3 regions of the Pseudomonas sp. M5A4_2d genome follow, and region 3 is predicted to be linked to each of the others. Evidence: predicted binding sites of a transcription regulator. Region 3 holds the regulator's gene; each other region holds the start of a gene.
The links. Region 3 encodes FliA, which starts transcription of late flagellar genes. Its sites were predicted from a motif close to CTAAAGTTTNNNNNNNNNNNGCCGNTAA; they were not measured.

Region 1 (7,745 bases), on a different contig from region 3:
GCGCTCGACCTCGGCCTGCAATGACCCGGACTTCAAGCGCATGACCCTGCGGGCCAACGGCCACAAACCCGCCTGGGCGATGAACGTCACCGCCAAGGGCATGGTGCTCGAGCGTGAAGGCCAGCCACCACTGGCGGTGCCCTATGTAGAAGAGCAAATGGGCGACGGCCGCTTTAACCTGATGACGGAAGCCAACAACCAACACATCGAACTATGGGTGGCGCCGCAACGCTGCATCGACAGCGTCAGCGGCAGCTTGCAACACATGACCGCCGAGTTGCGAGTCAACGGCCAGGTACAACGGGGTTGCGCATCGTTCGGCGGCTCTCGGGACGACTGAATCAACCCCGCGCTGTTTTAACATGACGAAATACCGCCATTGGGGCTTATAATCGCCGGTTTGCAAAACAGCCGGCCTCTTTTCCCGCCGCCTACCGGATCCCGTCATGTTACGAATCACCGAACTCAAGCTGCCCATCGACCATCCCGAAGAAGACCTGCGGCCTGCCATCGTGCAGCGCCTGGGCATCGCCAGTGATGACCTGCTCGATTTCACCCTGTTCAAACGCAGCTACGACGCCCGTAAAAAATCGTCGGAGCTGTGCTTCATCTACACCATCGACCTGAACGTGAAAGGCGAAGCCGCACTGCTGCTCAAGTTCGCCGATGATCGCAACGTCAACCCGGCACCGGATGTCAGCTACAAGGTGGTGGGCCAGGCGCCGCAAGGCCTGGTTGAACGGCCGATCGTGGTGGGTTTTGGTCCGTGCGGGATCTTCGCCGGGCTGCTGCTGGCGCAGATGGGCTTCAAGCCGATCATCCTCGAACGCGGCAAGGAAGTGCGCCAGCGCACCAAGGACACCTGGGGCCTGTGGCGCAAAAACGTGCTCAACCCGGAGTCCAACGTGCAGTTCGGCGAAGGCGGCGCCGGGACCTTTTCCGACGGCAAGCTCTACAGCCAGATCAAGGACCCGAAATTCCACGGTCGCAAAGTGCTGCACGAGTTCGTCAAAGCCGGTGCACCGGAAGAAATCCTCTACGTCAGCAAGCCGCACATTGGTACATTCCGCCTGACCGGCGTGGTGGAAAACATGCGCGAGCAGATCATCGCCCTGGGCGGTGAAGTGCGTTTCGAACAGCGGGTCACCGACGTGCTGATCGAAGATGGCCAGTTGAACGGCGTTGTGGTGGATGGCGGTGAGCAGATCCTCTCCAAGCACGTGATCCTCGCCCTCGGCCACAGCGCCCGCGACACGTTCCGCATGCTCCACGGCCGTGGCGTGTACATGGAGGCCAAGCCGTTTTCCGTCGGTTTCCGTATTGAACACCCGCAGTCGCTGATCGACGCTGCGCGCCTGGGCAAATACGCCGGGCACCCAAAGCTCGGCGCTGCCGACTACAAGCTGGTGCACCACGCCAAGAACGGCCGCTCGGTCTACAGCTTCTGCATGTGCCCGGGCGGTACGGTGGTAGCGGCCACTTCCGAGCCCAATCGTGTCGTCACCAACGGCATGAGCCAGTATTCGCGTAACGAACGCAATGCCAACTCCGGCATCGTGGTCGGCATCACACCGGAAGTGGACTACCCAGGTGGCCCGCTGGCCGGCATCGAGTTGCAGGAGCGCCTGGAGTCCCACGCCTACATCCTCGGTGGCAGCAACTACGAGGCACCGGCGCAACTGGTGGGTGATTTCATCGCTGGCAAGCCGTCCACCGCCATCGGCAGCGTGGAGCCGTCCTACAAACCGGGTGTGGCACTGGGTGACCTGGCCCTGGCATTGCCGGACTTCGCCATTGAGGCGATTCGTGAAGCATTGCCGGCGTTCGAGAAACAGATCAAAGGCTACTCGCTGCACGACGCCGTGTTGACCGGTATCGAGACGCGCACCTCGTCACCACTGCGGATTACCCGCGACGAGTCGATGCAAAGCTTGAACGTGAAAGGCCTGTTCCCGGCGGGTGAAGGCGCTGGTTACGCCGGTGGGATTCTGTCGGCGGGTGTTGACGGAATTCGGATTGCCGAGGCATTGGCGCGGGATATGCTCGGCATCGAGGCCTGACGCAGAATCTGAACAGACTGCAGTTCCAATGTGGGAGCTGGCTTGCCTGCGATGACGGTGGTTCAGTCGATAAATTCGGCGACTGAGACTCTGCGATCGCAGGCAAGCCAGCTCCCACATTGGGTTTTGCGTCGTATCAGATGTTTGCGCGCAGGACGCTCTCCGGCAGCGGCTCGCCCCGTTCGACACTCGCCGCAACGGCCGCGATCAAACCGTCAAGTGCATAGCCCTGCCCCGCCAGCCACGCCTGATCGTAGTAAGTGGTGGCATAGCGCTCACCCCCATCACACAAGATCGCCACGATCGACCCCGACTCCCCTGCCGCTTTCATCTGCTGCGCGGCCATCAAGGCGCCGATCAGGTTAGTCCCGCTGGACCCGCCAACCCGCCGCCCCAGCCGTTCGGCCAGGTAATGCATGGCGGCCAGTGACAGCGCGTCCGGCACCTTGACCATCGCATCAATCACCCTGGGCAGAAACGACGCCTCAACCCGTGGCCGGCCGATCCCTTCGATGCGCGAACCGCAATCCAGGCGCAGGCTGGCATCGCCTGTCTGGTAGTAATCAAAGAACACCGAGCGCTCGGCATCGGCACACAAGACGCGGGTGCAATGCTGGCGATAACGCACATAGCGTCCCAGGGTGGCGGTCGTGCCGCCGGTGCCGGGGCTGGAAATCAACCAGCTCGGTTCGGGGTAATGCTCAAAGCGCATCTGCTGGAAGATCGACTCGGCGATGTTGTTGTTCGCCCGCCAGTCCGTCGCCCGCTCGGCGTAGGTGAATTGGTCCATGAAGTGACCGCCACTTTCCTTCGCCAACCGTTCGGACTCGGCGTATATCTGCGTCGGATCATTCACCAGATGGCTCTTGCCACCGTAGAAGGCGATCTGCGCAATCTTCTCCTTCGACGTAGTGGCCGGCATCACCGCAATAAACGGCAGGCCGAGCAAGCGTGCAAAGTACGCTTCGGAGATCGCCGTCGAACCGCTGGACGCCTCGATCACCGGCGCACCCGGTTTGAGCCAGCCGTTACACAAGGCATACAGGAACAGCGAACGCGCCAGCCGATGCTTGAGGCTGCCGGTGGGGTGGCTGGACTCATCCTTGAAGTACAACTCGATACCCGGCAACCCCGGCAACGGCAAAGGGATCAGGTGTGTGTCGGCGCTGCGCTGAAAGTCCGCCTCAATGATGCGAATGGCTTCACGGGCCCAGTTACGGTGGTCGCTCATAGGGTGCGTCTCTAAAGATTTCAGCCCCAATTTTAGGGGGTTTCCTACACTGCACACAGATACAGTGACGTCTCAATTAGACACACAATTGCTAGGCTTCGGCGCATCACCGATCCTGACCGTTGCTTATAACAAATAAGAATATAACTTTTGTTTTAACAACTAACGGTACGGGTTAGGGTACCCACCTATTGAACCTGGATTGGAGAGCATCCCTTGCCTCTGCGTAGCACTTTCACCCGTTTCTTCCAGCTGGAAGCCGCCAGCGGTCTGTTGTTGATCGCCGCTGCCGCCTTGGCGCTGATCATTAATAACTCACCGTTGTCGCACCTCTACGGCGCCTTCCTCGACACCCCGGTAGTGGCGCAGATTGGCGCACTCAAAATCGCCAAGCCCGCTTTGCTATGGATCAACGATGGCCTGATGGCCCTGTTCTTCCTGCTGATCGGCCTGGAGGTGAAGCGCGAGCTGCTCGACGGCCACCTGTCCAAGCCCTCGCAAGTGGTCTTGCCCGGTGCGGCGGCCATTGGCGGCATGGTGGTGCCCGCGCTGATCTACTGGGCGATCAACAAGGATTACCCCGCCGCGCTCGCAGGCTGGGCGATCCCCATGGCCACCGACATCGCTTTTGCACTCGGCGTCCTGGCGCTGCTGGGCAAGCGCGTGCCGGTGTCGCTGAAACTGTTCCTGATGACGCTGGCCATCATCGACGATCTCGGTGCAATCATCGTCATCGCCGTGTTCTATTCAGCCGACCTGTCGGGCGCCGCCCTGGCAGGTGCGGGCGCCTGCTTGGTTGCCTTGATCGCGATGAACCGCCTGGGCGTGATCAAACTCGGGCCCTATATGATCATAGGGCTGATCCTGTGGGTCTGTGTGCTCAAGAGCGGCGTCCACGCCACCCTGGCCGGTGTGACCTTGGCGTTCTGCATTCCGCTGCGCACCAAAAACGCCGAACCTTCGCCATTGCTGACCCTGGAGCACGCGTTGCACCCGTGGGTGGCCTACGCCATCCTGCCATTGTTCGCGTTCGCCAATGCGGGCGTATCCCTCACCGGCGTGAGCATGGAAAGCTTCACCCATCACGTGCCCCTGGGCATCGCCGCCGGCCTGTTGATCGGCAAGACCGTTGGTGTGTTCGGCCTCACCTGGCTGGCCATCAAGACCGGCCTTGCCGCCCTGCCCAGTGGCGCGAACTGGGGCCAGGTGTTCGGCGTGGCGATCCTGTGCGGTATCGGCTTCACCATGAGCCTGTTTGTCGGCTCCCTGGCCTTTGTGCCGGGCGCCAGCGAATTCGCCGGCGAGGATCGAATGGGGATTCTGACCGGGTCGATCCTGGCGGCGTGTATTGGCTATGCAGTGACGGCGATGGCGAGCCGCAAGAAAGCCTGACCCCAACCTGAAACACCTAAAAACCCCAGCCGGTCACCCGGTTGGGTTTTTCTTTTTGCGCCGCCAACGTTTAGCCACTAATCCGGCTACCACGCCTAAAGACTTTCGGTTAGCCGCCGACTAGAGGGTATGGCGATCTCACCGTCCGCGCCTGGGACACCCGCCCGACACTGCCTCCAACGCGTTTCCAGCCCGAGCGACATTCCCATGTTCCTGAGAAATATAAGAATCGCTGCCAGAGCCTTCATCGGCTTCGCCGCTATTGCATCACTGAGTGTGTTTCTCGGCCTGTTTGCGCTCAAACAGATTGGCGAAGTCCAGTCACAGGCTGCCGACATTCAGAACAACTGGATGCAGCGCGTCAGGATCCTGGCCTTGGCCAATGCTTCGCTCGACCGTTATCGCCTGGGAGAGATGGCGCACATCCTGTCGTCCAGCGATGCCGACATGCAGACCTACGAAGACAAATCCGCCGGCCGCCTGAAAAGCGTCAAGGAGCAGCTTGCCCAATATGCAGCGCTGCTGCGCACCTCTGAGGAAAAATCACGCCTCGATGTGTTCAACCAAAGCCTCGATGCGTATGCGAAGAATCACGCCGAGATGCTCAAACGCTCGCGCTCGGGCGACAAGGCCGGCGCCCGCGACTTTCTCAACAGTATTCGAGAAAGTTATGAGCAGATGACCAAGAACTTCGACCAACTGATAGACCTGGCCAACAAAGGCGCAGAACAAGCCGGCCAGACATCCGTAGCGGCCTACCAGCATGCCGTGAATGGCATCTCAATCGTGATTCTGCTGGTGAGTGGCGGCACCGTATTGGTGGCCTGGTTGCTGACCCGAAGCATTACCGGCCCCATCATTGAAGCGGTACACGTAGCCGAAACCATCGCCAGGGGCGATCTCACCCAGCCCATCAACCCTACGGGCAACGACGAAGCCACCCGCCTGCTCCGGGCACAAGAGACCATGCGCAACAACCTGGTGCAGACCCTGCGACAAATAACCGGCTCATCCAGCCAATTGGCCGCAGCGGCCGAAGAACTGAATGCCGTCACCGCCGAAGGCAGCCGGGACTTGCAACAGCAACATGGCGAGATCGAACAGGCGGCCACTGCCGTCACCCAGATGACCACCGCCATTGAAGAGGTCGCCAGGAACGCGGCCTCGACCTCCGACCTGTCCCAGGAGTCGCGAAGCATTGCCTTGAAAGGCCAGCAGCGCATGGTCGAGGCGCTGAACGCCATCCAGGCCTTGACCCGTGGCGTGGAGGTCAGCTCCGGGCAAGTGGGCGGTCTGGCTGAGCAGGCCAAGGGTATCGGCAAAGTGCTGGATGTTATCCGCACCATTGCCGAGCAAACCAACCTGCTGGCACTGAATGCGGCCATCGAAGCTGCGCGTGCCGGTGAGGCCGGCCGTGGTTTTGCCGTGGTCGCCGACGAAGTGCGCGCCCTGGCTCACCGCACTGCCCAATCGACCCAGGAAATCGAACAAATGATTGGCAGTATCCAGACCAACACGGCCAGTACCGTCAACACCATGCTCGACAGCAGCACCATGACCCAGCAAACCCTTGGCTTGGCCGAACTGGCACAGCAAGCGCTGGCGGATATTCTTGCCGCCAACAATGAGATCAATGACCGAAACCTGGTGATTACCACGGCGGCTGCTGAGCAAGCCGACGTTGCCCGGGCGGTTGATCGCAATTTGCTGAATATTCAACAACTGTCGATTCAGTCCGCTGAAGGCTCGACCCAAACAACCGCCGCCTCGCAATCCCTCGCCAGCCTGGCGCATGAATTGAACACGATGGTGAAGCACTTCCAGATTTGAAATGACAGGGTAAAAAACCAAAAGGCCGCTTCGGTTTTAGCCGAAGCGGCCTGTTAACTTGATGCATCATTGCCATCGTTTTTCGTCAGCGACTCCTGTGGCTGGCGCCTCGTGTTATGGCAGCTGTGCGCGGGATACCTTCGGGTATGCCGAGTTTCAAGTTCTCGGTCCGCGAACCTGCGTACAGCTGCCACCTTCCATCGCGTCGCGGCGATCAGGGGCGGCTCCAGCCAATCATTTCGAGCCCGACACCGCCTGGCCAAATCGTTACGGGCCACAGTTTTCGATCAACTCAGCCGCCAACACAGAGGCCTTGTTGGTAAATGCATACGAAACCCTGATAGGCGCCAACGGGCTGACCTCTGATTTGGCAGACACCGTGGACGGAAAAACACGCAGCCAATTGTTAGCCATTGGGCAGTTACTGGAACTGGCGGGGCTTTTAGTCGACCGAGCAATGGAGCAGCAGTGCCCTGTCTAATGAAGCTAAAAGCGCTTGGCTTCAATTTGTAGACATCCTGCCCCCTAAAACAAAAACCCCAACCGGTCACCCGGTTGGGGTTTTTTGTGTTTCTACCGCCGGCGCTTAGCGAGTAACGCGGCTGGTGCCGTTAACGGTCATGATGCGCACACGGTCGCCGATGCGGAAGACTTCGTTGGGATCAACAGCCTGAACGTAGGCGCGCATGCTGCCATCGTCTTCACGAACGGTGACTTCAACGCCCTGGGTACGGGTCAGGCCTTCTTCAGCGGCGGAACCCAGCAGACCACCGGCAACAGCACCGATAACGCCAGTGACGATACTGCCACGGCCACCGCCAATAGCACTGCCGCCAACGCCGCCAACCACTGCACCGGCAACACCGCCGATTGGGGTTTTGGTGCCTTCGATTTTCACCGGACGCAGGGATTCAATGGTGCCCATGCGAACGGTCTGTACACGACGCGCTTCGTCACGGGAGTACGAGTCGCCGGTCAGACTCGAGGCGCAGCCACCCAACAGCAACGACAGGGTGGTAAAGCAGGCAACTAGTAAAACGGACTTACGCATAGCATCAACTCCAAAGGACAGGTATTCATTAGACGCCGCAGCTTGGCGCCTGTCACGGCAAGCACGCCAGAAAATTGCTTTCATTCAGCCCTAGTACAGACTGCCAGTACCAGAAAAATCGACGAACGGTAGCGCTCGCCTTATTCCGAAGATCGTCATGAAAGCGTTCTTCATTGTAGTC
Region 2 (7,745 bases), 400 kb from region 3:
TGCCAGAAAAGCGGCAACGAACTTCCGCGTGGCGCCAGGAAAGCGGCAACCGGGTTTGCCGCTTTTACGCAGTGGCGGCAAACGAGCATAAACACGGTGAGCCCGTTACCGGAAGTTCTTACCGTCCGTCTGCACTGTCATTTCTAACAGTTGTGAAGCACCGCTTCTTCGAAGCCTTATTGGAGCGGAAATCACTTCACTCAAGGCAGAGGCTCACAACGATGAACGTACCGCCGCTCGGTTTCTCACTGCAAGATTCCGCACAGCCGATTCCAAACCTGAATACCAACCTGCTGGTTGGCAACTGCGCAGAAGTCAGCTGTAATTTCCCCCTGCTGCCCATGGACTTTGTAAATATAAACATGATCAGCAGCATCCTGGGCGGCGACCATAACCAAAGCTTTTCAATTGGCCAAGCCTCACCCTCTCTCACTGCCCTGATACCCCGAGACCGTGTTGAAGCCAATGAGGGCAACAGCGTGCGACTACGGCTGACCATCAGGCGTAACGGGGTCTCCACACCTGCAAATGACGCGACCGTGACCATCAACCGTCGCCCGGTTGTCACGCCGACGCCAGATACAGTCTGGGATTTCAACGACGGCACGCTCCAGGGCTGGGTGCCTCAAGGGAGCTACGTGGGATTACTACGTGTTATCAATAATGAAGTGGTCGCAAACTTGCCCAACAGTGTGCCGGGTGCCTCCCACATCATTACCCGCTCAGTGCCGGTGATCGCAGGGCGCACCTATAATTGCAGCTTCAACGCCCGAACAGACTTGCCCGCTGCCGACGGCTCACGCTTGTATATGACGATGAATGGCAAATCGATCGGCCGCGCGGCACCGCTCCTGCCAGGCTTCACGCTATTAGAAAGCGGGACGTTCATCGCGCCGATTACAGGCAGCGTGCATCTGGGTATTTTCAACGAAGCGGTACCCAGGGGTATTCATCAATTGGCCTTGGACACTATCAGCATCACGCTCATGCCCTGACTAAGGCCAACGAAGTAGCACCGATACGTTGCGCCAATAAAAAACGGGAGGCCTTTTTCGGGCCTCCCGTTTTTTATTGCTTAGACGCCAATCACTTGGCCTGGTAAATGATGCCGGGACTGCACTGCACCATCTGGTAATGATCCGGCAGGCCGTTCAACGCCTCCGACGCACCGAGGAACAGGTAACCGCCGCGCTTGAGCGTGCCGTGAATACGCAGCAGGATGTCCTTCTTCACCTCGGCCGAAAAGTAGATCAGCACGTTGCGGCAAAACACCATGTCGAACTTGCCCAGGCTGGCATAACTATCGAGCAAGTTGAACGAACGAAACTCCACCCGGCTCTTGATCGGCGCCTTGACCGCCCAACGCCCGGCCCCTTTCGGGTCGAAGTGACGTTGCAGGCGCTCCGGGGACAAACCACGGCCCAGGGCCAGGCTGTCGTACTCGCCAGTCTTGCAATTGGTGAGCATGGTGCCGGACAAATCCGTGGCCACAATTTGCGCACCGGCCTTTAACTGCCCCATGTTAGTCCGCTCGAACTCGTCGATGGACATCGAAATCGAATACGGTTCCTGCCCCGAAGAGCAGGCGGCCGACCAGATACGCAGTCGCTGGCCCGGGCTGGCCTTGATGGCCTCCGGCAGCACCTTGTTCTTGAGCACTTCGAAGGGGTAGGTGTCGCGAAACCATAAGGTTTCGTTGGTGGTCATGGCATCGACCACCATTTCCTTGAGCCCACTGCGCGGTTGACCCTGAATGCGCTGAACCAACTCACCCAGGGACTTGATGCCCTGCTGCTCCATCAGTTTGTTGAGACGGCTGGATACCAGGTATTGCTTGTTTTCACCAAGCAATATGCCACAGGCTTTTTCCAGGAAGACCCGGAACTGTTCGAAATCTAAATTACCCGTAGACAAGGATACCGCCTCTTTAATCGTGTGACCGCCAGGGGGAACTCCCCCTAGCCGTGATCTGCTGCCTTGATCCGGTCGACTACCCGGGATGCCAGGTCATCAGGGCGGAATTTGGCCAAAAAGTCATCAGCACCGACCTTCTTGACCATCGCCTGATTGAATACACCCGACAATGAAGTATGCAGGATGATATGCAATTTTTGCATGCGTGGATCGTTACGTATCTCTGCCGTAAGGGTGTAACCGTCCATTTCCGGCATCTCGATGTCGGAAATCATCATCAAGAATTCTTCTTCCGGCTTCTTGCCCTCATCCACCAGCTTGCGCAGGTAATCCAGGGCTTGGCGACCATCGTTGAGCGCCACCACTTCCACACCGACGGTTTGCAGGCAGCGACTCACCTGTTTGCGCGCCACCGAGGAGTCATCCACCGTGAGCACACGCAGGGAAATCGCCTTGTGCGCGGTCTCGGCGTCCACTACACCCACCGAGATCGATTCCGAGGTAGGGGCCACTTCGGCCAGGATCTTCTCCACGTCGATGATTTCCACCAACTGGTTATCGACCCGCGTCACCGCCGTGAGGTAGTGATCGCGCCCGGTGCCCTTGGGTGGCGGATGGATCTCCTCCCAGTTCATGTTGACGATGCGCTCCACCGAGCGCACCAGGAAACCCTGGGTCTTGGTGTTGTACTCAGTGATGATCACGAACGGATTCTGGCGATCCTGCAGACCGGCGGAACTTGTGGCCAAGGCCAGGTCAAGAATGGGTATGGTCGCGCCACGAATGTTGGCCACGCCGCACACCACGGGGCTGGATTTGGGCATTATGGTGAGCTTGGGGCACTGCAGCACTTCCCGCACTTTAAACACATTGATGCCGTACAGCTGCTTGCCGTCAAGGCGAAAAAGCAACAACTCCAGGCGATTCTGCCCTACCAGCTGTGTGCGCTGGTTTACTGAATCCATTACTCCTGCCATGCCATGACTCCTACGCTAAAACCTGGGGCGATACCTACAGGGCAGCGCGTACCCAACACTAAACGGCACGAGCTTTGCTATTTATTGATTTATGAACCTTAAAACGCCAGTTTCCCGACGCCTTCGCCTCCCACGGTACCGCAGATTGCTCTGCGTCTCGATGGCACTGCTCGCCCTGGGCTCGGGCATCACGGCACGTGCAGATAACGTCACATTGCCTGATCTCCTTATCGGCGTCACTCAAGGCTTTCTTGAGTTCACTGTAGAAGATTATCTGACGACCACCCAGACACCTGGGCGTTATGAAATCCAGGTCAACCAGTTAGACCCGCGCCTGCGCATGCCAATGTGCGACAAGGAATTGACGGCCTCACTGGAAAGCCCCGCCCAGCCCATCGGCCGCGTGACGGTAAAGGTGCGCTGCGAGGGCGCATCGCCCTGGACCGTGTTCGTGCCGGCGCAGGTCAAACTGTTTCGCGATGTAGTGGTGGTCACGCGCCCGCTCAAGCGCACGGGTATCATCGGTTTTGAAGACGTCGCCCTGCGCGAGCGGGATATCAGCCTGATCAATCAGGGCTACCTCACCTCGCTGGATCAGGCCGTCGGGCAGAAACTTACCCGACCAATGGTCACCGACCAGGTCATCACACTGGTTCATCTGGAACAGGCTGAAGTGATTCGCAAGGGCGATCAGGTGGTGATTTCTGCCAGCAGTGGCGGGCTGACCGTCAAAATGCCGGGCGAGGCGCTGTCCAACGGCGGCATGAGCGAACAGATTAGAGTCAAGAACCTCAACTCCAACCGGGTGATAAAGGCGCAAGTGACCGCGCCTGGCCAAGTAGAGGTCGCGTTATAGATCACTGGTGTCAAACGCCAGCTTTTCCTACACTGTGCGTTGGATGTCGGCCTGTACAGGTTTATTGTCAAACGAACCTAAAGTTTGTCCGGGTATGGCCGAAAACATGGCAAGCGTCCAAATACCCAGAGGTTTTTTTTATCATGGTCATTGATTTCAGTCGTTTAAATAACACCCCGGCTTTGCCCGGCAATACGCGCACCAGCGGTGCCAAGGACAGCGTAGAAGCCAAGGCCCAGCCCGTGCCCGTCAAGGCAGAACAGGCCGGCGCCAGCCAGAGTGGGGAATCGGTACACCTGAGCAATGAGGCTCAACAGTTGCAGAAGGTCACTGACTCGCTGCGCGATCAACCGGTTGTCAATAAAGCCCGCGTGGCCGAATTGAAGCAGGCCGTCGCCGATGGCAGCTATAAAGTCGACAGCAACCGTGTAGCCAGCAAGCTGCTTAACTTCGAAGCCGAGCGCTAGGCAAAGGCCTGCGCAGGGCTTTTGGACGCTTAAAACCCAAGGCCAGCCATGCACCACGACGAACATTTGCTTCAACTGATCATTGATGATCTGGCGCCGACGCAACATTTGCTCGAGCTGCTCAAAGAAGAATCCCTGGCCCTGTATGGTCGGGATATGCGCTTGCTGGAAGAAATTCTGGCGCGCAAGCAGTCGCTGATTGTGCTGCTGGAGCAGCATGGCAAGAAGCGCAGCGAAATTCTGATCAGCCTCGGCCTGCCGGCTGATCACGACGGCCTCGCACAGCTCGCCAGCCATTCTTCGGTCGGCGATCAGTTGCTGGCGCAGAGCACCGCACTCAATCAATTACTCGCCCAGTGCCAGGAAGCCAACCTGCTCAATGGCCAGTCGATCCAGCTTCAGCAAGCTACGACCGCCAACCAGCTGCGTATACTTCACGGCGGAGAGCCTCCGGCGCTGTACAACGCCCAAGGTTCCACTTCGCGGCTGGTCAAGCCAAGCACCCGCAGCCAAGCCTGACGCCGGTTTACAGCGCGCCCTATCCAAGGCGCGCAACATACTGGCAAAATGCCGGTTCTTGCGTGTAGTCGTACTTTGTCTGGAGATGGAAGAACCGTGTTCAACGCCCTTAACGCGGAAGATGCTCCGCAGCCACCCAAGGTGCTCACCACGCCTCTGGAAATCGCCAGCACGTTGCGGATGCTGCAAGAAAGTCATGATCCGCTGATCATCACCTTCCACGAACGCAGCCAGCGCTTCCAAAGCTACCTGGTGGACGTTGACCGGGACAGCAAGACGCTGGCCCTGGACGAAATGATCCCCCGCGACGGTGAACGCTATCTCGAGAATGGTGAACCCTTTCGTATCGAAGGCTTCCATGACGGTGTGCGGGTCGCTTGGGAAAGTAACGGCACGCTGACCATCAGCGAAAAAGACGGTCATCGCATCTACACCGGCAGCATGCCTGCCGAGGTGGTCTACCATCAGCGCCGCAATGCCTTCCGCGCCGCGTTGAAGCTGGCGCAATTGGTCAGCATCGAGTTGGGCGGCGAAAAGCTCAAGGCACCGATCAGCGGCAAGCTGCTGGATATATCCGCCACTGGCTGCAAGTTGCGCTTTGAAGGTGATATTTCCGAGCGCCTGCAACTGGGCCAGGTCTACGACCGTTTTATCGCCGCCCTGCCCTTCGGCAGCATGACCACTTCCGTCGAGCTGCGTTACCTGCACTTCGAAGACAAGATCAACACCACCTTCGCCGGTGTGCGTTTCCACAACATGAGCGGCCTGGTGCAGCGCCAGGTGGAACGTTTTGTGTACCAGCTGCAGCGCGAAGCGCGGCGGTTCGACAAGGACGACGATCTTTAAACCTTAAAGACCGCCGCAAAAAAACGGGCAGATCCTGATGGGATCTGCCCGTTTTTGCTATCAGGGGCGCGCCCTGCTCAAATCGTGGGGGTGGTCGTCCGGGCCCAGAGGCTCCGGTGGCCCTTCGAAAGCCGGCTCATCCACTGGCGGTTGCGGATCAGTTTCAGGCTCCGGGTCCGGGACGGCGTTCTGCATCTGCTCTTGCACCACCGCCTCGTCCACGCGTGGGTCCAGGCACGCGACCAGCGGCGAGCTGGACATGCTGTCGGGCATCGCCACGTGATGCAGTGGCGCATCGTCCACTTGATGCAGGTTGGTCACCGCTTTTGGCCGGATACGCCACACCAGAATCAACGCACACAGGCTGAAAAACGCATACAGCATGTGACTGCCAAACAGCTTCATGACCACACCGGCCAAGAGCGGCCCGATACTCGCACCGACCCCGTAAGTCACCAGCAACATGGCCGTCAGCGACACTCGGCGATCACCCTCCACATGGTCGTTGGAAAATGCTACCGCCAGCGGGTATAGGCAGAATTGCACCAGCGAACACAAGAACCCTGCCACGAACAGCACTTCCAAAGGCACGTGGGTCATCACGGCCAACGGCAACGCCGCCACCGCCAGGCACAAGGCAAAGCAGCGAATCAACAAAGCCCGGTCATAGCGGTCCGACAACCAGCCCAACGGCCACTGCACCAGCAGCCCGGCGAAAATACAGCTACCCATAAACAGACCGACCTGCTCGGTGGTCAGCCCCTGCTGGGAGGCATAGAGCGGCGCCAAACCGTAGAACGAACCCACGATCAAACCCGCGCCCAACACCGTACTGAGTGACTGCGGCACCCGCTTGATAAAGAAGCGCGGCTCCATCGGGGCAGGATGCAGAGGCGCCGGGTGAATCCGCCGAGTCATGGCCACCGGCACCAGGCACAACGCAAAGCACAGAGCGACCAGCATCAGCAATTCGAGACCGAGCTCGGGGTGCATCACCAGGATCAACTGACCCAACACCAACCCCAGGTAGGACGCGATCATATAGCCGCTGAACACCACGCCCCGCTGCTTGGCATCCGCCTGCTCATTGAGCCAGCTTTCGATGACCATGTACTGGCACATCATGCCCAGACCCACGATCATCCGCAGCACGATCCAGGCTGGCAGCCAGTTGATCAGGCCATGCCCCAACACCGCCGCGCCGACAATCCCGGCGCAGGTGGCATATGCACGGATGTGCCCGACCCGGGCTATCAGGCGATGCCCGATCTTGCCACCCAGCACCAGGCCAAAGTAGTTGGCGGCCATGAGCGCACCCACCCACAGGCTGTCGACATGGTCGGCCGCCAGGCGCAAGGCAAGATAAGTACTGAGCAGGCCGGACCCGATCAACATCATCAAGGAGGCGAAATAAAGGGCTCGAAAAGATTTCCAGATTTGGCGCATCGGCGTTCCGAGCGGCTCCTTGCAGTGAGGGACAGGGCTATCGGCATGATAGTCCGGTGTGACCAGGCCCGGACAGGCGATATAGGCTGTTTTCCGGGAATATTTTACTTAATAGCTCAGACGCTGCCTGGCCGGTTGCAAGGTACAAAGGTTGCGATAAATACCCACGCACCTGCTGTGAACGCTGATCACCGGCAAGGTTCGACCGGTGTTCGTCAAGCACGCACAAAAAAGCCCCGCCAGAGCAATCTGTACGGGGCTTTATGTGCGAGGCTTTTTATACGGGCCACGAATCTGGTGTCCCATGGCAGTCCAAATGAGCTTGCAAGGTGTCTAGAGAATCCGGGGCGATTCACACTGAGCGAGGCGGAAACGCCACACAGTGTGGAGAACAACAGACCGTGGGATGGTCAAAATCACCATACCTTTGCTGCAAGGCCCAGGATGGAGCCTCCTCCCCTCCCATCGAGACAGACCAAATGAGCCGACTCGGACCGCTTGGCCTGTCTCACCACGCACCTAGTACCACCTCAGACCAAAAACAACAAAATGGCCTTTAGCCATACCGTCTATAGCCAACAAATCTAATCACTAAATCGCGCATTCGTGAAAGGCGGCTAGCCTCGTAATCGAGTAGCGGTGGTTGAGATGTCGCTACTCGCTCTCCTACCAATGAGTAAAAGGAAATACCTCCCATGGACGGCTCCGCGATCGCAACGT
Region 3 (7,745 bases):
CAATCGTGCAAAGCATTGTAGGGGTTGAGTCTGGGCTGCCTGTTATCACCTTGGAGCCAAGGTTGGAACAAATATTGCTCAATAGTATTCAGAAGGCAGGGCAAGGCCAGGAAGAGGGCGTTCTGCTGGAGCCAAGCATGGCTGAGAAGCTGCAGCGTTCGTTGATCGAAGCCGCGCAGCGTCAGGAAATGGCGGGTCACCCGGTGATTCTGCTGGTGGCGGGCCCGGTCCGAGCGATGTTGTCGCGGTTTGGACGTCTGGCAGTGCCGAATTTGCACGTTTTGGCTTATCAGGAAATTCCTGACAACAAGCAAGTGACTATTGTCGCGACAGTAGGGCCCAACGGCTGAGGTAGTGGGATATGCAAGTTAAGCGTTTTTTCGCCGCCGATATGCGTCAGGCCATGAAACTGGTACGTGATGAGCTGGGCGCCGATGCCGCGATTATTGGAAACCGCCGTATTGCCGGCGGTGTCGAGCTGACGGCTGCCCTGGATTACACCCCCTCGGCGCTGGCGCCGCGCGTGCCGAACATGGAACTTGAGGACGAGCTGCGCAAGACCGCTTCGCGCATTGTCTCGGCCCAGGCTGAGCTGAGTATGCGTGGCGACAGCGATTCCACCAGCAGTCGCCAGTTGTTCGCCGGCCTGCCGCTGACCGCCGCCGAACCGCTGGTTGAGCCGACGTTCAAAGAACCGCCGCGTCCTGCAGCGCCAGCCCCGGCTGCCGCAGTCGACCAGCGCGTGTTTGACTCGATGCGTTTTGAACTCAATGGCCTGCGTGAGCTGCTTGAAGTGCAATTGGGCTCGTTGGCGTGGAACCAGCTGCAAGGCAGCAAACCGCACCAGGCCAACCTGTGGCGTCGCCTGCAACGCATCGGCCTGTCCGGCCCGTTGTCCCGCGACCTGTTGGCACTGACTGCTGAAGTCGAAGAGCCTCGCCAGGCCTGGCGCATGTTGCTGGCCCACCTGGCACGCATGATCGTCACCCCGGAAATCGAACCCCTGGAAGAGGGCGGTGTGATCGCCATGGTCGGCCCTGCCGGCATGGGCAAGACCACCACCCTGGCCAAGCTGGCTGCGCGTTATGTGCTCAAGTACGGCGCGCAGAATATCGCGCTGGTGAGCATGGACAGCTACCGTATTGGCGCCCAGGAACAGCTTAAGACCCTGGGCCGCATCCTCAATGTGTCGGTGACCCACGTCGACGCGGGCCAGTCCCTGGCCAACGCGCTCGACCCGTTGCTGCGCAAGCGTGTGGTGCTGATCGACACTGCCGGCCTGCAAGCCAGTGATCCGGCATTGCGCATGCAGCTGGAAAGCCTGGCTGGGCGTGGCATCAAGTCAAAAAATTACCTGGTGCTTGCAACCACCAGCCAGAAACAGGTTCTTACCGCTGCCTACCACAGCTACAAGCGTTGCGGCCTGGCGGGTTGCATTCTGACCAAGCTCGACGAAACGGCGAGCCTGGGTGAAGTGCTGAGCCTGGCCATCAGTCATGAATTACCGGTCGCCTACCTGACCGACGGGCCGCGGATTCCGGATGATTTACATCTGCCGCGCCGTCATCAGTTAGTCAGCCGTGCTGTCAGCGTGCAAATGCAAGAAGAGCCTAGCGAGGAAGCGATGGCCGACATGTTCGCCGACCTTTACCACAACCCGGCAAAGCGGGTGGGTTGAAGGGCAGGATGAACACCGTGAAAAGTATCTACATCGATGGTCTGCAAGCGATTCACGCGGCCAAGCCATGTAGCCTGCGTCTAAGCAAGACAAGGTAAAGAAATAAAATGGGCAGCATGCATCCCGTACAGGTGATCGCGGTGACCGGCGGCAAAGGTGGCGTCGGAAAAACTAACGTGTCAGTGAATTTGTCCCTGGCCCTGGCAGAGCTTGGCCGTCGGGTCATGCTGCTGGATGCTGACCTGGGGCTGGCGAACGTCGACGTTCTGCTGGGGCTGACACCCAAACACACCCTTGCCGATGTGATCGAGGGCCGCTGCGAGCTGCGCGATGTGCTGCTGCAAGGTCCCGGTGGCATTCGTATCGTGCCGGCGGCCTCGGGTACCCAGAGCATGGTGCATCTGAGCCCGGCGCAGCACGCCGGCCTGATCCAGGCGTTCAGTGACATCGGCGACAACCTCGACGTGCTGGTGATCGACACCGCCGCCGGGATCGGCGAGTCCGTGGTCAGCTTCGTGCGCGCTGCCCAGGAAGTGCTGCTGGTGGTCTGCGATGAGCCCACCTCCATCACCGATGCCTACGCCCTGATCAAACTGCTTAACCGTGACTACGGCATGAATCGCTTCCGTGTGCTGGCCAACATGGCCCAAAGCCCGCAGGAAGGGCGAAACCTGTTCGCCAAGTTGACCAAGGTCACGGATCGCTTCCTCGATGTCGCCTTACAATACGTTGGCGCAGTTCCCTATGACGAGTGTGTGCGCAAGGCTGTGCAAAAGCAGCGTGCAGTCTATGAAGCGTTCCCTCGTTCGAAGTGCGCATTGGCGTTCAAGGCTATTGCCCAGAAGGTCGATACTTGGCCGTTGCCCGCCAACCCGCGCGGGCATCTGGAGTTTTTCGTCGAGCGATTGGTGCATCAGACGAGCGCAGGACCGGTGCTATGACAGCCAGCGGCTATAACCTTTACAAAAACTCGGCACGTGACAGCCAAGGCGAATTGATCGAGCGCTATGCGCCCTTGGTCAAGCGCATTGCCTACCACTTGCTGGCACGCCTGCCTGCCAGTGTGCAGGTTGAAGACCTGATCCAGGCCGGCATGATCGGCCTGCTCGAAGTGTCGACCAAATACGACGCGAGCAAAGGCGCGAGTTTCGAGACGTATGCGGGTATCCGTATCCGTGGTGCGATGCTCGATGAAGTGCGTAAAGGGGACTGGGCGCCGCGTTCGGTACACCGCAACACGCGAATGGTCAGTGACGCAATTCGTGCAATTGAAGCAAAAACAGGTCGTGACGCTAAAGATCATGAAGTTGCGGCCGAACTCCAATTGAGTCTCGACGATTACTACGGGATTTTGAACGATACCTTGGGCAGCCGCCTGTTCAGTTTCGACGACCTGTTGCAGGACGGCGAACACGAAGGGCTGCACGAGGACGGCGCGAGTGCACATCTCGAACCGTCGCGCGACCTGGAAGATGAACGCTTCCAGGGGGCGTTGGCGGAGGCGATTGCCAATTTGCCTGAGCGTGAGCGACTGGTGTTGGCGCTGTACTACGACGAAGAGCTGAACCTCAAGGAAATCGGTGAGGTCCTGGGGGTCAGCGAATCGCGTGTCAGCCAGCTGCATAGCCAGTGCGCAGCCCGCTTGCGGGGGCGATTGGGAGAGTGGCGCGCGCGCTGACAGGCAGTGTGGGGATACTGCAGCGCAATTAGGCGAGAGGTGAAAAGTCTTTCGCGGGTTCGTTCCGTGGTACCCCTGGCAGTCCTTTTTGTGTAACGCCTGTTGATTGAAATGGCGCGTCCAGGTGCTGGGCGCGTTTAAGACTGCTTGGAGGTCGAATTGGACAAGAACATGAAAATCCTCATCGTTGATGACTTCTCAACGATGCGGCGGATCATAAAAAACCTGTTGCGTGACCTTGGGTTCACCAACACGGTCGAGGCGGATGACGGCCTGACGGCGATTCCTATCCTCAACAGCGGAAGCATCGACTTTCTGGTAACCGACTGGAACATGCCGGGCATGACCGGCATCGACTTGCTGCGTCACGTGCGCGCCGATGAAAAACTGCGCAGCCTGCCTGTGCTGATGGTGACCGCCGAAGCCAAGCGTGAACAGATCATCGAAGCCGCCCAAGCCGGGGTTAACGGTTACGTGGTTAAGCCATTCACTGCATTGGCCTTGAAAGAGAAGATCGAAAAAATCTTCGAACGCATCCACGGCTGATGCCACCACGGGGGAGCTATGGAGCATAAAGAATCATCGCAGGCAGACTTTGAGTCGACCCTGAAAAAGCATGCTCACCAGTTGGTCGAAAGCCTTGAAAAAGGCCAGTTCGGCGACGCGGTGCAGTTAATCCATGAGCTTAACCAGACCCGTGACCGCGGCCTGTACCAGGAAGTGGGCAAGCTCACACGCGAGCTGCACAGTGCGATCGTCAATTTTCAGATTGACCCGCACATGCCCCAGGCCGAAGAAATCTCCCAAATCACCGATGCCACCGAACGCCTGTCCTATGTGGTCAGGCTGACTGAGGCGGCGGCCAACCGCACCATGGACCTGGTGGAAAACGCCACGCCCCTGGTCAATGGCATGGCGACCGAAGCGCAGGCCCTCAGCGTTGACTGGGGCCGTTTCATGCGTCGGGAAGTGGGGGCTGAAGAGTTTCGTGAGTTGGCGCGTCGGGTCGACGCTTTTCTGTCGCGCAGCGAAGAGGAAAACCGCAAGGTTGCCAGCAACCTCAATGACATTCTGCTGGCCCAGGATTACCAGGACCTCACCGGTCAGGTGATCAAACGCGTGACCCAGTTGGTCACCGAAGTGGAAAGCAACTTGCTCAAATTGGTGCTCATGGCTGGCCAAGTTGATCGTTTTGCCGGCATCGAACATGACCGCGAAGCGATCCTCTCGGAAAAAGATCCACAAAAACATCTCGCCAAGGGTGAAGGTCCGCAGATTCATGCCGATAAACGTGAAGACGTTATGTCAGGTCAGGATGACGTAGATGACCTGTTATCCAGTTTAGGCTTCTAAGGAGCACCCACATGAGCTTCGGCGCCGATGAAGAAATCCTTCAGGATTTCCTTGTAGAGGCCGGCGAAATTTTAGAGCAACTGTCCGAGCAACTGGTCGAGCTGGAAAGCCGCCCGGATGATGCGAACCTGCTCAATGCAATTTTTCGCGGTTTTCACACTGTAAAAGGGGGCGCCGGCTTCCTCCAGCTCCATGAGCTGGTGGAGTGCTGTCACATCGCCGAGAACGTATTCGACATCCTGCGCAAGGGTGAGCGACACGTCGACTCGGAACTGATGGACGTGATTCTCGAAGCATTGGATGCGGTCAACGGCATGTTCAGTGAAGTGCGCGAACGTGCACCGATCACGGCGGCCACGCCGGAACTGCTGGCCGCCCTGGCGCGCCTGGCAGAACCTGCCGACACCTCGGTTGCACCGGTGGTGGAAGCGGCGCCTGTGGCCGAGCCGGAAGCGGACGTGACGGACAGCGAGTTCGAGCAGTTGCTCAACTCCCTCAGTGCGGTGAAGGCCGAAGCTGAAGCACCGCAAGCGGTCGCCCCGCCTGCAACGCCGACCAGCGAAGACATTACCGACGCTGAATTCGAGTCCCTGCTCGACCAGTTGCATGGCAAAGGCCAGTTCGCTGCCGACGCGGTGGCACCTGCCGCTACGCCGGAAGTTCCGGCTGCCAGCGCCAGCGCCAGCACCGACATTACCGACGACGAATTTGAAGCGTTGCTCGACCAGTTGCATGGCAAAGGCACCTTTGCGGCCGAAGCCTTGCCGGAAGTCGCGGCCACGGCCGTCGTCGCGCCTGCCGTGCCTGCCGCCAGCGCAGAGCCTGCCGCTGACGGGCTGATCTCCGATCACGAATTCGAAGCCTTGTTGGACGAATTGCACGGCAAGGGCAAGTTCACCGAAGTGGCCCCGGCTGCTGCGGCGACCGCCACGCCTGTCGCGGCGAAACCTGCGCCGGCCAAAGCCGCCGCCCCGGTTGCCGCCAAGCCCGCTCCAGCCCCTGCAGCCGCCCCGGCGCCTGCACGTGCCGCAGCGGCACCCGTGGCCGAGAAGCCTGCCAGTGAAGCCGAAACCACCGTGCGCGTTGATACCGCACGCCTGGACGACATCATGAACATGGTTGGCGAACTGGTGTTGGTGCGTAACCGCCTGGTGCGCCTGGGCCTGAACAGCGGCGACGAAGCCATGCAGAAGGCGGTGTCGAACCTCGACGTGGTCACTGCCGACTTGCAGACCGCGGTGATGAAAACGCGGATGCAGCCGATCAAGAAAGTCTTCGGCCGCTTCCCGCGTCTAGTTCGCGACCTGGCACGCCAGCTCAAGAAAGAAATCAACCTGGAACTGGTGGGTGAAGAAACCGACCTCGACAAAAACCTTGTCGAGGCCCTGGCCGACCCGCTGGTCCACTTGGTGCGCAACGCCGTTGACCACGGCGTCGAAACCCCGGAAGAGCGCGAAGCCTCGGGCAAGTCCCGTAACGGCAAGGTGATTCTGGCGGCGGAGCAAGAAGGCGACCACATCCTGCTGTCGATCACCGATGACGGCAAGGGCATGGACCCGGCGATCTTGCGCAATATCGCAGTCAAGCGTGGCGTGATGGACAAGGACGCCGCCGACCGCCTGACCGACACCGAGTGCTACAACCTGATCTTCGCCCCGGGCTTCTCGACCAAGACCGAGATTTCCGACGTGTCCGGCCGTGGCGTCGGCATGGACGTGGTGAAGACCAAGATCAGCCAGCTCAACGGCTCGATCAATATCTACTCGACCAAGGGCCAGGGCTCGAAGATCGTCATCAAGGTGCCGTTGACCTTGGCGATCATGCCGACCCTGATGGTGATGCTGGGCAACCAGGCGTTCGCTTTCCCGCTGGTCAACGTCAACGAAATCTTCCACCTCGACCTGTCGCGCACCAACGTGGTGGACGGCCAGGAAGTGGTGATCGTACGCGACAAGGCGTTGCCACTGTTCTACCTCAAGCGCTGGCTGGTGGCATCGGCCAAGCATGAAGAGCAGCGCGAAGGCCATGTGGTGATTCTCTCCGTGGGCACCCAGCGGATCGGCTTTGTCGTCGATCAACTGGTCGGCCAGGAAGAAGTGGTCATCAAGCCTTTGGGCAAAATGCTGCAGGGAACCCCGGGCATGTCGGGTGCGACCATCACCGGTGACGGTCGGATCGCGCTGATTCTCGATGTTCCGAGCATGCTCAAGCGTTACGCCGCACGGCGTATTTGATTCTGGCGGGGCAGGGCGGTTTGCCCGCCCCGCCTAACGGAGTGTTTATGGCAGTCAAGGTCCTGGTGGTGGACGATTCGGGTTTCTTCCGCCGCCGCGTCTCGGAAATTCTTTCCGCCGATCCAACCATCCAGGTGGTCGGTACGGCCACTAACGGCAAAGAGGCGATTGATCAAGCCATTGCGTTGAAACCGGACGTGATCACCATGGACTACGAGATGCCGATGATGGATGGCATCACGGCTGTTCGGCATATCATGCAGCGCTGCCCCACCCCGGTGTTGATGTTCTCCTCGCTGACTCATGAAGGCGCCCGGGTGACCCTGGATGCGCTGGACGCCGGTGCGGTGGACTTCCTGCCGAAGAATTTCGAAGACATCTCGCGCAACCCCGAGAAGGTCAAGCAGATGCTGTGCGAGAAGGTGCACAGCATTTCGCGCAGTAACCGTCGCAGCCTGTTCAGTGCGCCGGCGCCTGCACCGGTTGCGGCGCCGGCGGCGTCCACTGCGCCCACTTCGTCGTTTGCTCGCCCAGCGCCTGCGCCAGTGGCGCGCCCTGTGGCACCGCCGGTGCGCGCTTCTGCGCCGAGCGCGCATTCGCCAGCGCCCAAGCGCAAGGCCTACAAGCTGGTTGCCATCGGTACATCCACCGGCGGCCCGGTGGCCCTGCAGCGGGTGTTGACCCAGCTGCCGGCCAATTTCCCGGCGCCGATCGTGTTGATCCAGCATATGCCCGCGGCCTTCACCAAGGCCTTCGCCGAGCGCCTGGACAAGCTGTGCCGCATCACCGTCAAGGAAGCCGA

Region 1: a site for FliA is predicted at 4,779-4,806, ahead of ACLBW8_RS13475 (methyl-accepting chemotaxis protein). Genes of this name have one in related genera too.
Region 2: a site for FliA is predicted at 3,825-3,852, ahead of flgM (flagellar biosynthesis anti-sigma factor FlgM). Genes of this name have one in related genera too.

The regions. Positions count from the first base shown of each region.
Region 1 covers NZ_JBKEZW010000004.1:90,900-98,644, reverse strand. The annotation lists gene ACLBW8_RS13495 (COG3650 family protein) at 1-340, shown strand, start outside; gene ACLBW8_RS13490 (NAD(P)/FAD-dependent oxidoreductase) at 447-2,060, shown strand; gene ACLBW8_RS13485 (PLP-dependent cysteine synthase family protein) at 2,197-3,291, opposite strand; gene nhaA (Na+/H+ antiporter NhaA) at 3,508-4,683, shown strand; gene ACLBW8_RS13475 (methyl-accepting chemotaxis protein) at 4,891-6,513, shown strand; gene ACLBW8_RS13470 (DUF6124 family protein) at 6,575-6,994, shown strand; gene ACLBW8_RS13465 (outer membrane lipoprotein) at 7,100-7,564, opposite strand.
Region 2 covers NZ_JBKEZW010000001.1:62,779-70,523, reverse strand. The annotation lists gene ACLBW8_RS00340 (hypothetical protein) at 222-995, shown strand; gene cheR (protein-glutamate O-methyltransferase CheR) at 1,087-1,914, opposite strand; gene ACLBW8_RS00330 (chemotaxis protein CheV) at 1,959-2,891, opposite strand; gene flgA (flagellar basal body P-ring formation chaperone FlgA) at 2,983-3,747, shown strand; gene flgM (flagellar biosynthesis anti-sigma factor FlgM) at 3,891-4,214, shown strand; gene ACLBW8_RS00315 (flagella synthesis protein FlgN) at 4,263-4,733, shown strand; gene ACLBW8_RS00310 (flagellar brake protein) at 4,830-5,579, shown strand; gene ACLBW8_RS00305 (MFS transporter) at 5,640-7,025, opposite strand.
Region 3 covers NZ_JBKEZW010000001.1:458,884-466,628, forward strand. The annotation lists gene flhA (flagellar biosynthesis protein FlhA) at 1-350, shown strand, start outside; gene flhF (flagellar biosynthesis protein FlhF) at 362-1,678, shown strand; gene fleN (flagellar synthesis regulator FleN) at 1,786-2,619, shown strand; gene fliA (RNA polymerase sigma factor FliA) at 2,616-3,356, shown strand; gene ACLBW8_RS02130 (chemotaxis response regulator CheY) at 3,528-3,902, shown strand; gene ACLBW8_RS02135 (protein phosphatase CheZ) at 3,921-4,709, shown strand; gene ACLBW8_RS02140 (chemotaxis protein CheA) at 4,721-6,943, shown strand; gene ACLBW8_RS02145 (protein-glutamate methylesterase/protein-glutamine glutaminase) at 6,991-7,745, shown strand, end outside.